2 regions of the Psychrilyobacter atlanticus DSM 19335 genome follow, and region 1 is predicted to be linked to the other one. Evidence: riboswitches for the same ligand, from Rfam matches in the RefSeq annotation. Region 1 holds a riboswitch; the other holds the start of a gene.
What was found. A riboswitch is a leader RNA that binds a small molecule or an ion and turns the genes downstream of it on or off. The one in region 1 is predicted to bind FMN.
Positions count from the first base shown of each region.

Region 1 (6,240 bases):
TAAAAAATACAGGTGGAAGATTTGCCGGAAGTATTACAGCAGGAATGTTTATAGAGGAATTTGTAGGAGAGACTCCTTGGATGCATCTTGATATTGCAGGAACATCGTGTGCAGATGCACCATATGGTTATTATACTCATGGTGGTACTGGACAAATAGTAAGAACTCTTTATAACTACTATTTAAAGAAGTAGATTAATAAGTGTGTTAAAATAAGAAAATTAAAATGAAGGGCTGATTGTCCTTCATTTTTTATTGTATAAGAAGTGATACCTACAAGAACTAAATTATGCTTACATAAATGGAACGTCATTTGCTTTTTATTATTATCTTTGCAAAAATTTCCAAGGAATTGTATAATTTTAGTATTAAAATTTAGAAAGTGAGATATCTTTTTAGAATAGGGGGAAAAATGAAAAAAATACTTATTGCAGGAACATCCAGTGGAGCCGGGAAAACAACAATCAGTACAGCTATAATGGGTGCTTTAGAAGGAGTCTCTCCATTTAAGGCAGGGCCTGATTATATCGATCCAAAATTTCATGAATTTATAACTAAAAACCCATCTAATAACTTGGACCTTTTTATGATGGGTGAAGATGCAGTAAAATATATATTTTCTAAAAATACTAAAAATATCAGTGTAATAGAGGGAGTTATGGGCCTTTATGATGGTTTGAACCATGAGCTGGATAACTATAGCAGTGCCCACCTATCCCGTGTCTTGGATATCCCTGTAATATTAGTAGTCAGCGGGAAGGGGACTTCTACTAGTATTGCAGCTACGGTACTTGGATTTAAACATCTGGATCCCAGAGTAAAGATAAGGGGAGTTATATTAAATAATGTCGGAAGTGAGGCATTGTATAACCTTTTAAAGGAAGGGATAGAGAGATATACTGAAATAGCATGTGTAGGATACTTTCCAAAGGATGAAAGGGTATCTATAGGGGAACGTCATCTTGGGTTGCAGCAGGCCAGCGAGATAGAGGACTTGAATGAAAAGATAGAGATATTAAAGGATATGGCAAGAAAATATATAGATTTAGACAAGATATTAGAGATTGCAGAAGACGGGAATGAGGCCCAGGAGTTTAAAAATCCAGCAGAATACCTAAAAGATAGATTCAAAGGGAAAAGGGTAGGAGTAGCAAAGGACAGAGCATTTTCATTTTATTACTCTGAAAACTTAAAACTTATGGAATATACAGGTATGGAGATAGTAGAATTTTCTCCTACAAATGATTCACATCTGCCCCCTGATTTAGATTATATATATTTAGGTGGAGGATATCCAGAGATATTCAGTAAAAAACTATATGAGAATATCTCTATGATGGATGATATAAGCAAAGCTTCCAAGAAGATACCTATCTATGCTGAGTGTGGGGGGTTCATGTACCTTACAAAGGGAATAAAGCAGTTAGATGGTGACTTTGATCCTATGTGTGGATTGCTAGATATAAAGGTAGAGATGAAATCTAGACTCAATATCAAAAGATTTGGATATGTAGATTATGAGAGTAAAGATGGAGTAACCGGGAGATGCCATGAATTTCACTATTCAGACCTCTATGATATAGATGAAAAAGATTTATATTTTGAGCTGAAGAAAAAGAACGGTAGGATGTGGTCGTGCGGCTATAAAAAGGATAAGATCATTGCAGGATACCCACACATCCATTTCTATGGGAATTTAGAAATATTTGTAAAATTATTTGATAGATAATCAGAAGAAAAAGAGAACTAGGGAGGAAGAAAATGAAGAAATTAATGTTATTATTTAGTTTAATGTTTATAATATCTTGTAGTAATGTTCCTGTTACAGAAAGGAATCAATTGATGCTGGTAGATGAAAGTGAGATCATTGTATCCAGTGAAAAACAATATCAGGATTTTTTAAAGGAAAATAGACCTTTAAACAATAAAAATTCTGAATTGGTAAAAAAAGTTGGAAAAAATATATCTGCAGCTGTGGAGTTATACTTTAAAGGGAAAGGACAGGAAGAACTTCTTGAGGGATATGAATGGAAATTTAATCTGGTTGAGGGGAAAGAGGTAAATGCTTGGTGTATGCCTGGAGGAAAAGTTGCTTTTTATACTGGAATCCTGCCTATAACAGAAGATGAACTTGGAATAGCAGTGGTTATGGGGCATGAGGTAGCACATGCAGTGGCTAGACATGGTTCTGAAAGGTTGAGTCATCAAATGGCTGTACAAACAGGCGCTAACCTTTTAAATTTAGGTTTATCCAATGTGGAGATACCTGTTTCAAGTGATTTAGCACTTCAGGCGTATGGAGTAGGAACCAACTTGGGAATCTTGAGTTATTCCAGAAAACATGAATTAGAAGCAGATAGGTTGGGACTTATATTCATGGCTATGGCAGGATATGATCCCAAGGAAGCAATAGAATTTTGGAAAAGAATGTCAGAACTTAGTAAAAATGAGGGAAATGAATTTATGAGCACTCACCCATCCCATGAACACAGGATAGCAGATATTGAGAGATATCTTCCGGAGGCTATGACCTATTACAATAAATAATGTTGACAGAGTAAATTGATATGGTTTATAATCAATTATAAATTATATAAAACTTCGGGGCAGGGTTTGATTCCCTACCGGCGGTGATAGTCCGCGAGCTTAGGCTGAATCAGTGAAATTCTGATACCGACAGTATAGTCTGGATGATAGAAGTTATTAAAAAAATCGGAATAAATATCCTAAATTTTAATGCCCTAAGTTTACTTGGGGTATTTTTTATTAGGAGGAAGAAAGAAATGGACGAAAGAAAAAGCAAAATAGGTGGATTGGCAATAGTTATAGCAGCAAGTTTATGGGGATTAGATGGGATAGTACTGACACCTCGTCTATATAACCTGGATACAAAATTTGTGGTGTTTATGCTTCACCTGCTGCCATTTATAGGAATGAACTTTATATTTTATAAGGAATATAAAGCATTAAAAAAGTTTACTAAGTATGACTATATATTTATGACATTAGTTGCACTCTTTGGAGGAGTCATAGGGACATTATCCATTGTAAAAGCACTGTTTTTATTAAATTTTCAGCATCTGACAATAGTAACACTTCTACAAAAATTACAGCCGGTATTTGCCATTGTTTTAGCTAGGTTTATCCTCAAAGAGAAAATTGCTAAAAAATTTGTGGTATGGGCTATGTTAGCTTTAACAGCAGGATATTTTTTAACTTTTGAATTTAGTAATCCGTTCTCTATTGAACATCAAAATATGTTAGAAGCATCTATGTATGCTATAGTTGCAGCTTTTGCCTTTGGTAGTTCTACCGTTTTTGGGAAAAGAATGGTTTCAACAATTACGCATAAACAGACATTATTCTTCAGGTATGGGCTTACAACACTGATTCTTGCAGTTGTAAATGTTTTAAGTAATAATTTTGGTCAGTTTTCTAAAATAACTACCCTTAACTGGCAAATATTTATAATTATTGGATTGACAAGTGGAAGTGGAGCAGCATTTATATATTATTATGGATTGAGACATGTAAAAGCAAATGTAGCTACAATTTGTGAACTTTCATTCCCTATCTCAAGTATCTTATTTGACTACCTATTCAATGGAAGTATCTTATCTCCATTTCAATGGGTGAGTATGAGTATTATGATTTTTTCTATAATTAAGATAACTAAATTAAAAACAAACTAAATATATAAACCACCTATTCAATAAGTTTGAATAGGTGGTTTTTTTCTAAATAAAAAATCAACGTGATATTATATCCAAAAGGAAAATAAATTAATATTCCTCTATTTTTCTCACCCCTTGGTGTGCGAGAGTGTCTCTAGTTAATTAGGTGGATATGAAGAATGAGAATGATTAGTAGTTAGTTGTTTAATTTTAGGGAGTATGTTACTTGTAAAGGAAGTGGATAGAAACATATGCCAGAGTTTGTCTCCTCATAAATAAATAAATAAATAAATAAAAGATCCTAATTTTTTAGGAACTTTTATTTATTTATTTATTCTTTAATATTCATTAATGGTATCGGCATTATTTTTAACTGCGCTTATTTGAGGTAGTAAATAGGAAAAGAATAATTTAATTCTATAGCATATAATGTATGAAAAAACAATCACTAAAGGTAAGGAGAAAAAAATTAGAGCTTATTATAATTGAAAATATATATGAGAAATTTATAATTAATTAGAATCAAAAGTAAGTCACTTTTATAAAGAAAAGAGGTTGATATGGGAATAGAATTAGATTTAATTTTTCGTTTAAGATATGAATTGATAAAGAACAAAAAATTAAAATTAAAAAATGACAAGAAAGAAATTGACTGTCTTCATGATCTTTTGGATGAATTAGAAAAAAGAATGAAAAATTTATTAGAAAAGTAATTAATATAAACTTATATATAAATAAATTTACAGGATAAATATGATGGGAGTTTGGTTTGCAAGCACATTCTTAGCCTCAAAAGCTTCCGGATATGTGCAGTTTTTTGTGGATAAATTGGGCCCATTACAGGTATTTTTAGGATTCACTGTAGCGTTGGTTGTAGTAGGTCTGATCTTATTTTCTATAAATAAACCAATTGAAAAAATGGAAAAAGGAGAAAATTTGGAAAAAAATATACAAGTTTATTAAATAAAAACACCTAGTATCATATTTGAGACTAGGTGTTTTTATTTTTTAGAGTCCAAAAAGAGTTAACATATGGTGATCTTTTTGATTTTCTAGTTATCAATTTAGCATTTCATCCTTTTAAAATAAAGAATAGAGTTTTTTCTTTGCTTTTTAATTTTATTACTTAATGATATTAGTATTTTGATATTTTGTTTTAAATTCTTTTTTTAATATAGAAAATATCATTTGATCAAGATATCCTCTTTCTGATTTATATGATTCTCTGAGAGTTCCTTCAAATGTCATGCCTAATTTTTTATATAATTCTATCGCTACTACATTATCTGTATAAACATCTAACCAAAATCTATTTATATTTTTTTTATTAAAGGCATAATTCATTAAACCAAATATAGACTCTCTTCCATATCCTTTTCCTTTTTCAGAAATTACTATTCTTCTTAATTCAAAAACATTTGATTTTTTATTAATATTTACAAGTGAAAAACCAACTATTTTTTTACTTTTGCATTCTTTAAATGTAAGCAAAAAATCTGAAGAGCTATTTATTTCTTTTATATGTTCTTCATAAGTTCCTTGCCATACAAACTTTTTATTTTCTTCTTTATTTTCAAGAAGTATTATTTTTTCAATTTCTCCTATTTTTGCAGATGAAATTTTTAGATTTTCTGTTTTAATTTTTAAAGACATAGTTGAATCTCCTTATTAAATTTTATTAGGGAAAACTTTTTTTACTTTCTGAAGTTAAATTATGTTTATTTTAATAATATTTTTAGGTCGACCTCCGCCTTTTGGAGCTTCTTTACCATAAAGAGTTGCAAAATTATTTTCAACTAGTTTTTTCAATATTCTACGGGCACTTCTTTCTGTAATATTAAGGTAAGCTGCAACTTCTTGAGAGTCAAATTCATTTTTTTTAGTTTTTTGAGAAAGAGAAATTAATTTTACTATGTGTAATACATTAACGCCTGAAGTTTCGGCTATTTTTATAACTTTTTTATCTGATATCTTTATATCATAAAAAAGTTCACTTTTTTCTCCAATCGGCCCACTAACTTCATTTCCATCCATTATAAACAAAGATGGTTTATTATATGAAATTGAATTATTAAGAGCTTTTCTAGCAGACATTTCAGCTATATATGATGTGCTTCCATATCCTATTCCAGTAAATATTGTGAAGTTTGACTTTGTTTTTATTTTTAATATTTCTAAAAAATCAATCATATTTTCTCTATTTTTAATTGCTCCACGAGTAGAAAATATAATATATTCGTCCCTTCCAAAATTAAAGAGAGAACCTTGTATTTTTTTTACGTATTCTAAAAGGTCTATTTCAAAAAATCCTTTATTTTTTTGCATCTCATATTGACATAAAGAAGTTGCAGGGGAAGTTAATTTGATAACTTGTACTGCAATTGCAGAGTCACTTATAATTTGTGTTTTAATTTTTGAAATTAATTTTTCTACTGTTTCTCTTACTTGAATATTTGTAGGAGAAAGTCTAAATACAGGGTATTTTTTTTCTTTTAAAGAAGTATAGACAGAGCCATAGGCTGTAATAATAGCTTCTGATTGTCCTGAAAGATATCTTTTTTCATGG
Region 1 is NZ_KE384548.1:741,036-747,275, reverse strand. It holds gene K337_RS0115345 (leucyl aminopeptidase) at 1-194, shown strand, start outside; gene K337_RS0115340 (cobyrinic acid a,c-diamide synthase CobB) at 413-1,729, shown strand; gene K337_RS0115335 (M48 family metallopeptidase) at 1,762-2,547, shown strand; FMN riboswitch at 2,594-2,706, shown strand; gene K337_RS0115330 (DMT family transporter) at 2,784-3,692, shown strand; gene K337_RS20020 (hypothetical protein) at 4,235-4,387, shown strand; gene K337_RS0115320 (hypothetical protein) at 4,431-4,637, shown strand; gene K337_RS19415 (GNAT family N-acetyltransferase) at 4,797-5,327, opposite strand; gene K337_RS0115310 (hypothetical protein) at 5,382-6,240, opposite strand, start outside.

Region 2 (6,240 bases), 470 kb from region 1:
GGGAATGACTATGTAGCCAAAGGTCTCTCTGGAGGAACAATTATAATTAAAAAACCAGAAGAGGTAGATTATTCATCTAATATGGGATGTATTGCCGGGAACACAGTATTATATGGAGCTACTGGAGGAGAATTATACTTAAATGGCAGCGCTGGAGAACGATTTGCAGTAAGAAATTCTGGAGCTTCTGCTGTGGTAGAAGGTATAGGAAACCATGGCTGTGAGTATATGACTGGAGGACATGTTGTTATCTTGGGAAGTACAGGAAATAACTTTGGAGCAGGAATGAGTGGAGGAGTTGCTTACCTGTTGAAAGAAAACTATTTAGAATCCAACATAAATATGGATATGGTAGAATGTTTTGATATCAATGAAAATGATCTGGAAATATTGGAAATTTTATTGAAAAAACATCTTGATTATACAGATAATAAGGTTGTAGGAGGCCTGCTAACAGAGGGAATCAAAAATAACTTTATAAAAATAGCCTCTAGAAGATATTTAGAAAAAACAAGGAATATATAAGTATATAGATAAAAAGACAGACATTTAAAAAATATCTGTCTTTTTTATTTATCAATGAGATCGATTTTATACCTTTTCCAGCATATGGTCTAATTTTTCTTTCTTAGTTTTTAAATATCTTTTATTCTCCTCATTAGGTGTAATTTCGATATTTTCTCTCTCTACAACATCTATCCCATAAGATTTTAATCCCTCTATCTTCTTAGGATTATTTGTCATAAGTTTAACTGATTTTACTCCTAAATCTTTCAATATCTGAGATCCTAATACATAATCTCTTAGATCTGCTTCAAATCCAAGTTTTTCATTAGCTTCCACAGTATCTAATCCTTCGTCCTGCAGATTATAGGCTTTCATCTTGTTATAAAGACCTATTCCTCTTCCTTCCTGACGAAGATATAGGATAACTCCCTCTTCTTTTCCATCTATAGTTTTCATAGCCTTATGTAGTTGGGAACCACAGTCACATCTACGAGATCCCAATACATCTCCTGTAAAACATTCAGAATGTATCCTTACCAATACCTCTTCTTTACCCTTTACATCTCCTTTTACTAAGGCAATATGTTCCTTATCATCCAAACAATTTTCATAGGCATGAAGGTTAAATTCACCCCATTGTGTAGGCATCTTTGCTACTGCAACTTCATTTACTAAAACATCATTTTCTTTCCTGTATTTTATAAGATCTTCTATACTTACAAGTTTTAAATTATGCTTTTTAGCAAATGTTTTTAAATCATCTAATCTTGCCATGGTACCGTCATCTTTTAAAATTTCACAGATTACACCCATTGGTTTTAACCCTGCTAAACGTGCAAAATCTACAGATGCTTCAGTATGACCATTTCTGATCAAAACTCCTCCATCTTTTGCTACAAGGGGAAATAGATGTCCTGGCCTATTAAAGTCATCAGCACCTTTATTTCTATCAGATAGATCTTTTATAGTCTGCACCCTGTCTCTGATAGATATTCCTGTAGTAGTATCTTTTGAATCCACAGATACTGTAAAGGCTGTTCCATGGGGATCGGTATTGTTCCCGACCATTTGATCTAACTTTAATTCCTTAGCTCTTGCTCTATCCATTGGGACACAAGTAAGTCCTCTGGCATGAGTAGCCATAAAATTAATCGCATCATAGGATACCATATCGGCAGCCATTACTATATCTCCTTCATTTTCTCTGTCTTCATCATCTACTACTATTATCATCTTTCCTTGTTTTATATCTTCAATTGCATCTTTTATATTATCTAACATAGTTATTCTCCCCTTTTTCAATTTTTTTAATACAACTTTTTTATTGATTTCAAAATTTAGTTTTCATAACAAGTCGAAATTATTGCTGGTGAAAACTGATATTTAGTAATTACTAAGCTTTAATAAAAGCCATTTTCAGCTAAAAAACCTTCTGTGATATTACTTTTCTTTTCAACATCTGCTTTTTCTTTAAAGTTCATCATTCTCTCTACATATTTTCCGATTAAATCGGTCTCTACATTTAGATGATCTCCTACACTTTTACTTCCCAAAGTTATCATCTCCTGGGTGTGAGGAATTAGTGATACACTTAAGAAATCATCTCCAAAATCTACTACAGTCAGACTGGCACCATCCAGGGTAATTCTCCCCTTTTCAACAACATATTTCATAAGTCGTGACTCAATCTTTACTACATAGATTTTTGCTATTCCATCGGAATAGATATTAGATATCATTCCTTCACCGTCTACATCACCTGTTACCAGATGCCCTCCTAAAGGAGTGGCCAAAGTTATAGATTTTTCTAAGTTTACCCGATCTCCAACCTTCAATCTTTTCAGGTTGGTTCTTTTCACACTTTCATGCATTATGTCAGCCTCGAAATAATCGCTGCCTATCTTAGTAGCAGTCAGACAGGTTCCATTAGTAGCAATACTGTCTCCTAATTTCGCCCCTTCAAGTACTTTTTTACACCTCAGTGTTATTTTAAGTGAAAGATCTCCTGTTTCCAGACCGATTACTTCCCCCATCTCCTCTACTAATCCTGTAAACATAATTTTACTCCTTATAAACTAAATTCTATTGCTACATTATCTCCATAGATTCTAAACTTTGCCTCTTTTAATTCTATACTTTCTTTCATATTTCCTATCTTAAATCCACTTACAAATGGGATGGCATTATTGTCTCCTGTGATTTTTGGAGCAATAAATATCTCTCCTCCATCTAAAGCTTTTTCTTTAAAAGCCATAGATATCATAGAATTCCCACCTTCTAAAAGTATAGAATCTATCCCTATTTTTCCTATTTTTTCCAATATCTCTGTCATTAAAAATCTATTTCCATCTAAAAATATAAATTTCACATTATATTTCTTTTCAAATTTTAGATGCTTTTCACTATCGATATTTTCTTTAGAGGTAACTATTATAGATTTATTATCCCTGTTATTTTGAATAAAATTATAGTCCTCTGGAGTTTTTAAACCGGGATCTATGACGATTCTATGGGGATTATTCCCACCGTCTATCCTTGCATTGAGCCTTGGGTTATCTCCTAATAGTGTATTTATCCCTACCATTATCCCCATATATTTATGTCGTAACCTCTGTACTCTTTCCCTCGATATCTCATTAGAGATCCATTTAGAATCTCCACTTTCAGTAGCTATTTTTCCATCTAGGGTAATAGCGCACTTTAAAAATAAATAAGGAATTTTTTTCTCTATATATTTAAAGAAAACAACATTTTGTTTTAAGGCTGTATTTTTTAAAACATTAATTTTTACCTCTATTCCTGCTTCTTCTAAAAGTTTAACACCTTTCCCAGCTACCAATGGATTGGGATCTAAAGTTGCGATTACACATCGTTTAATTCCCATTTTAACTATCTTTTCAGCACAAGGAGGGGTCTTCCCATAATGGGAACATGGTTCCAAAGTTACATATATTGTAGCGCCTTCAGCTCTTTTCCCTGCTTCTTCTAATGCAAAAACTTCTGCATGGGGACCACCGTATTTTTTGTGGTAGCCTCTTCCGATTATTTCCCCATCTTTTACAACTACTGATCCTACCATAGGATTTGGATTTACATCTCCCTCTCCTAAGGCTGCCAGTTCCAGGGCTAACTCCATATATTTTTCATCTAAATTCACCATAATTAACTCCCTTCCTCAGTGCTCTTTATGTTTATAGTTCTTCTTCTCTGACTATATTTTTAAGGTTTTATCCTATTGTTTGGATTAAGTTTACCATCTCGATAGCCGATACTCCTGCATCAAAACCTTTATTTCCTGCTTTAGTTCCAGCTCTTTCTATAGCCTGCTCAATTGTATTCGTTGTTAAAACTCCAAAGATTACAGGGATTCCTGAATCCATTGATACAGTTGCTATTCCTTTAGATACTTCTGCACATACATAATCAAAATGAGGTGTTGATCCTTTTATTACTGCTCCTAGAGCTATTACTGCGTCATATTTTTTAGTTTCTACCATTTTTTTAGCTATCAATGGCATTTCAAACACTCCTGGAACCCATGCCGCATCTATATTTTCAACATTTACACCATGTCTAACTAGAGCATCCTTAGCTCCTCCTAATAATTTAGAAGTGATAAATTCATTGAATCTCCCGCATACTATTCCTACTCTGATATTCTCTCCGTTAAAATTTCCTTCAAATGTTTTCATGATTTTTTTCCCCCATATATTTTATTTTTTTTATAAAAAAGCAACGTGACGTTGCATCCAGATTAGCCAAATTTATATTTTAATAATTTTTTACCACATCAGAATTTTTCTCTAAAGATTCTTAGATAATAAAAAAAGCCTCAAGTTTTACTTGAGGCTTTAGACTTCTAATAATTTTTTTAATTTATACTTTCCTAAAAAAAGACTTCCATATGGTTCTATTTCAGAATACCCCATAAAGGAAAAACATTTTAAACTATAAATTAAAATTTTATTAAATAACTTCTATCATCCAGACTATACTGTCGGTACTAGAATTTCACTAGTTCAGCTTACGCTCGCGGACTATAACCGCCGGTAGGGAATCACACCCTGCCCCGAAGTTTCTATTCAATTTTATAATTGATTATATCCTTAATTTTCTCTCTTTGTCAAACATTTTTTATAAATAATTCAAAAAAAAGACATAAATAACTTTTTTTAAACTTTTTTATATTTTTTACGTCTAATAAAGTAACTACAAACATTAAAAAAAATTAATTTATAAGATGTAAATTTATAAAACTTTTAATGAAGTTTTAATTTTTTTCTATCCATATAGGTGGTATACTCTATTAAGGAGTTATTATCACAATTATTTTGAGGAGGTGTATAAGTTGAAAGTGTTTCTTATATTAAAAAAGGGTGAAAAAATAATGCAAAAATTTAACAACAAAACATTACTTCTAGCATCTATAATATCTTGGAATCAAAGTTTTGGTGATTATGATCCTATGAAAATTATCATGGCCCTAGACAGTAGCGGCCAAATATTATTTAGTTCTTAATTTTTTTAATTTTAAAAGCCCAAGTCTAAAGACTTGGGCTTTATTATTTCAAATAATTTTTATCTTTTTGATTCTTTTATTTAACTATGAATCCACTGGCCATGACTTCACCATCGTAATTATAAAGTACCACACCTTGTCCTGGAGTTATGGCTCTAACCTTCTCCTCAGTGAAGTCTATCTTTATCTTGTCATTTTCTAAAACCTTTACACTACAAGGATGAAATTTATCTCTAGATCTAGTCTTTGCTTTTAATTTCATACTTTTTAAATCTTCTATCATTTCGCATCCCAAAAGATTTATTTTGTTAGCTATCAAATATGAACTAAATAACTCTTCATTATTTCCAACTATCAAACGATTTTTTTTGCTATCTATTTGAATAACATAAAGTGGTGTCGGGTAACTGATTCCTAACCCTTTTCTCTGTCCAATAGTATAAAAACTAACTCCTCTATGCTTACCGATTATCTTTCCATCTGTTGTTACAATCTCCCCTTCAGATGTAGCTTTCCCATCTGTCAGTTCATTTAAGAATTCGCCTAATTTACCATCCTCTACAAAACAGATCTCTTGACTGTCTTTCTTTGCATATACTCTGATATTTAATAGTTCGGCTAATTCTCTTACCTGAGGTTTCTCAAGATCTCCTATTGGGAACATTAATTTTTTTATATTTTCTTTTCTCATTTGAGACAGAAAATATACCTGGTCTTTATTTGGATCGTCACCTATTTTCAACAGACCATTTTCTATCTTAGCATAATGCCCGGTAGCTATAAAGTCAGCTCCATGAGATAATGCTGATTGTACTAATCTTCCAAACTTAATATGTCTATTGCACACCATGCATGGATTAGGAGTTCTTCCTTCCATATAGTCGTTTACAAAACTGTCTACCACTATGTCTTTGAATTCGTCTCCTAAGTTAATCATATGATGTTCTATTCCTAGATCATCACATACTTTTTTTGCATCACTTAAGTCTATATTTGTACTGCATGCTGATCCACTGGTCCAGACCTCCATTGTGATTCCAAAAACTTTGTATCCTTGTTTTTTTAACAGGTAAGCCACTGTTGAAGAATCTACTCCTCCACTCATTGCTACTGCTATTGTTACATTTTCATTCTTTGGATCATACTTTAAGTATGAATCTAAATTTTTTACCATTTCACTACTCCTTTTTAAGATTATAGGAAAAAGCTATATC
Region 2 is NZ_KE384548.1:273,155-279,394, reverse strand. It holds gene gltB (glutamate synthase large subunit) at 1-525, shown strand, start outside; gene K337_RS0113105 (bifunctional 3,4-dihydroxy-2-butanone-4-phosphate synthase/GTP cyclohydrolase II) at 592-1,788, opposite strand; gene K337_RS0113100 (riboflavin synthase) at 1,908-2,564, opposite strand; gene ribD (bifunctional diaminohydroxyphosphoribosylaminopyrimidine deaminase/5-amino-6-(5-phosphoribosylamino)uracil reductase RibD) at 2,576-3,667, opposite strand; gene ribH (6,7-dimethyl-8-ribityllumazine synthase) at 3,735-4,199, opposite strand; FMN riboswitch at 4,476-4,588, opposite strand; gene K337_RS19925 (hypothetical protein) at 4,856-5,026, shown strand; gene mnmA (tRNA 2-thiouridine(34) synthase MnmA) at 5,103-6,200, opposite strand.
Region 2: linked by a shared signal. The riboswitch ahead of ribH (6,7-dimethyl-8-ribityllumazine synthase) and the one ahead of K337_RS0115330 (DMT family transporter) in region 1 are both predicted to bind FMN.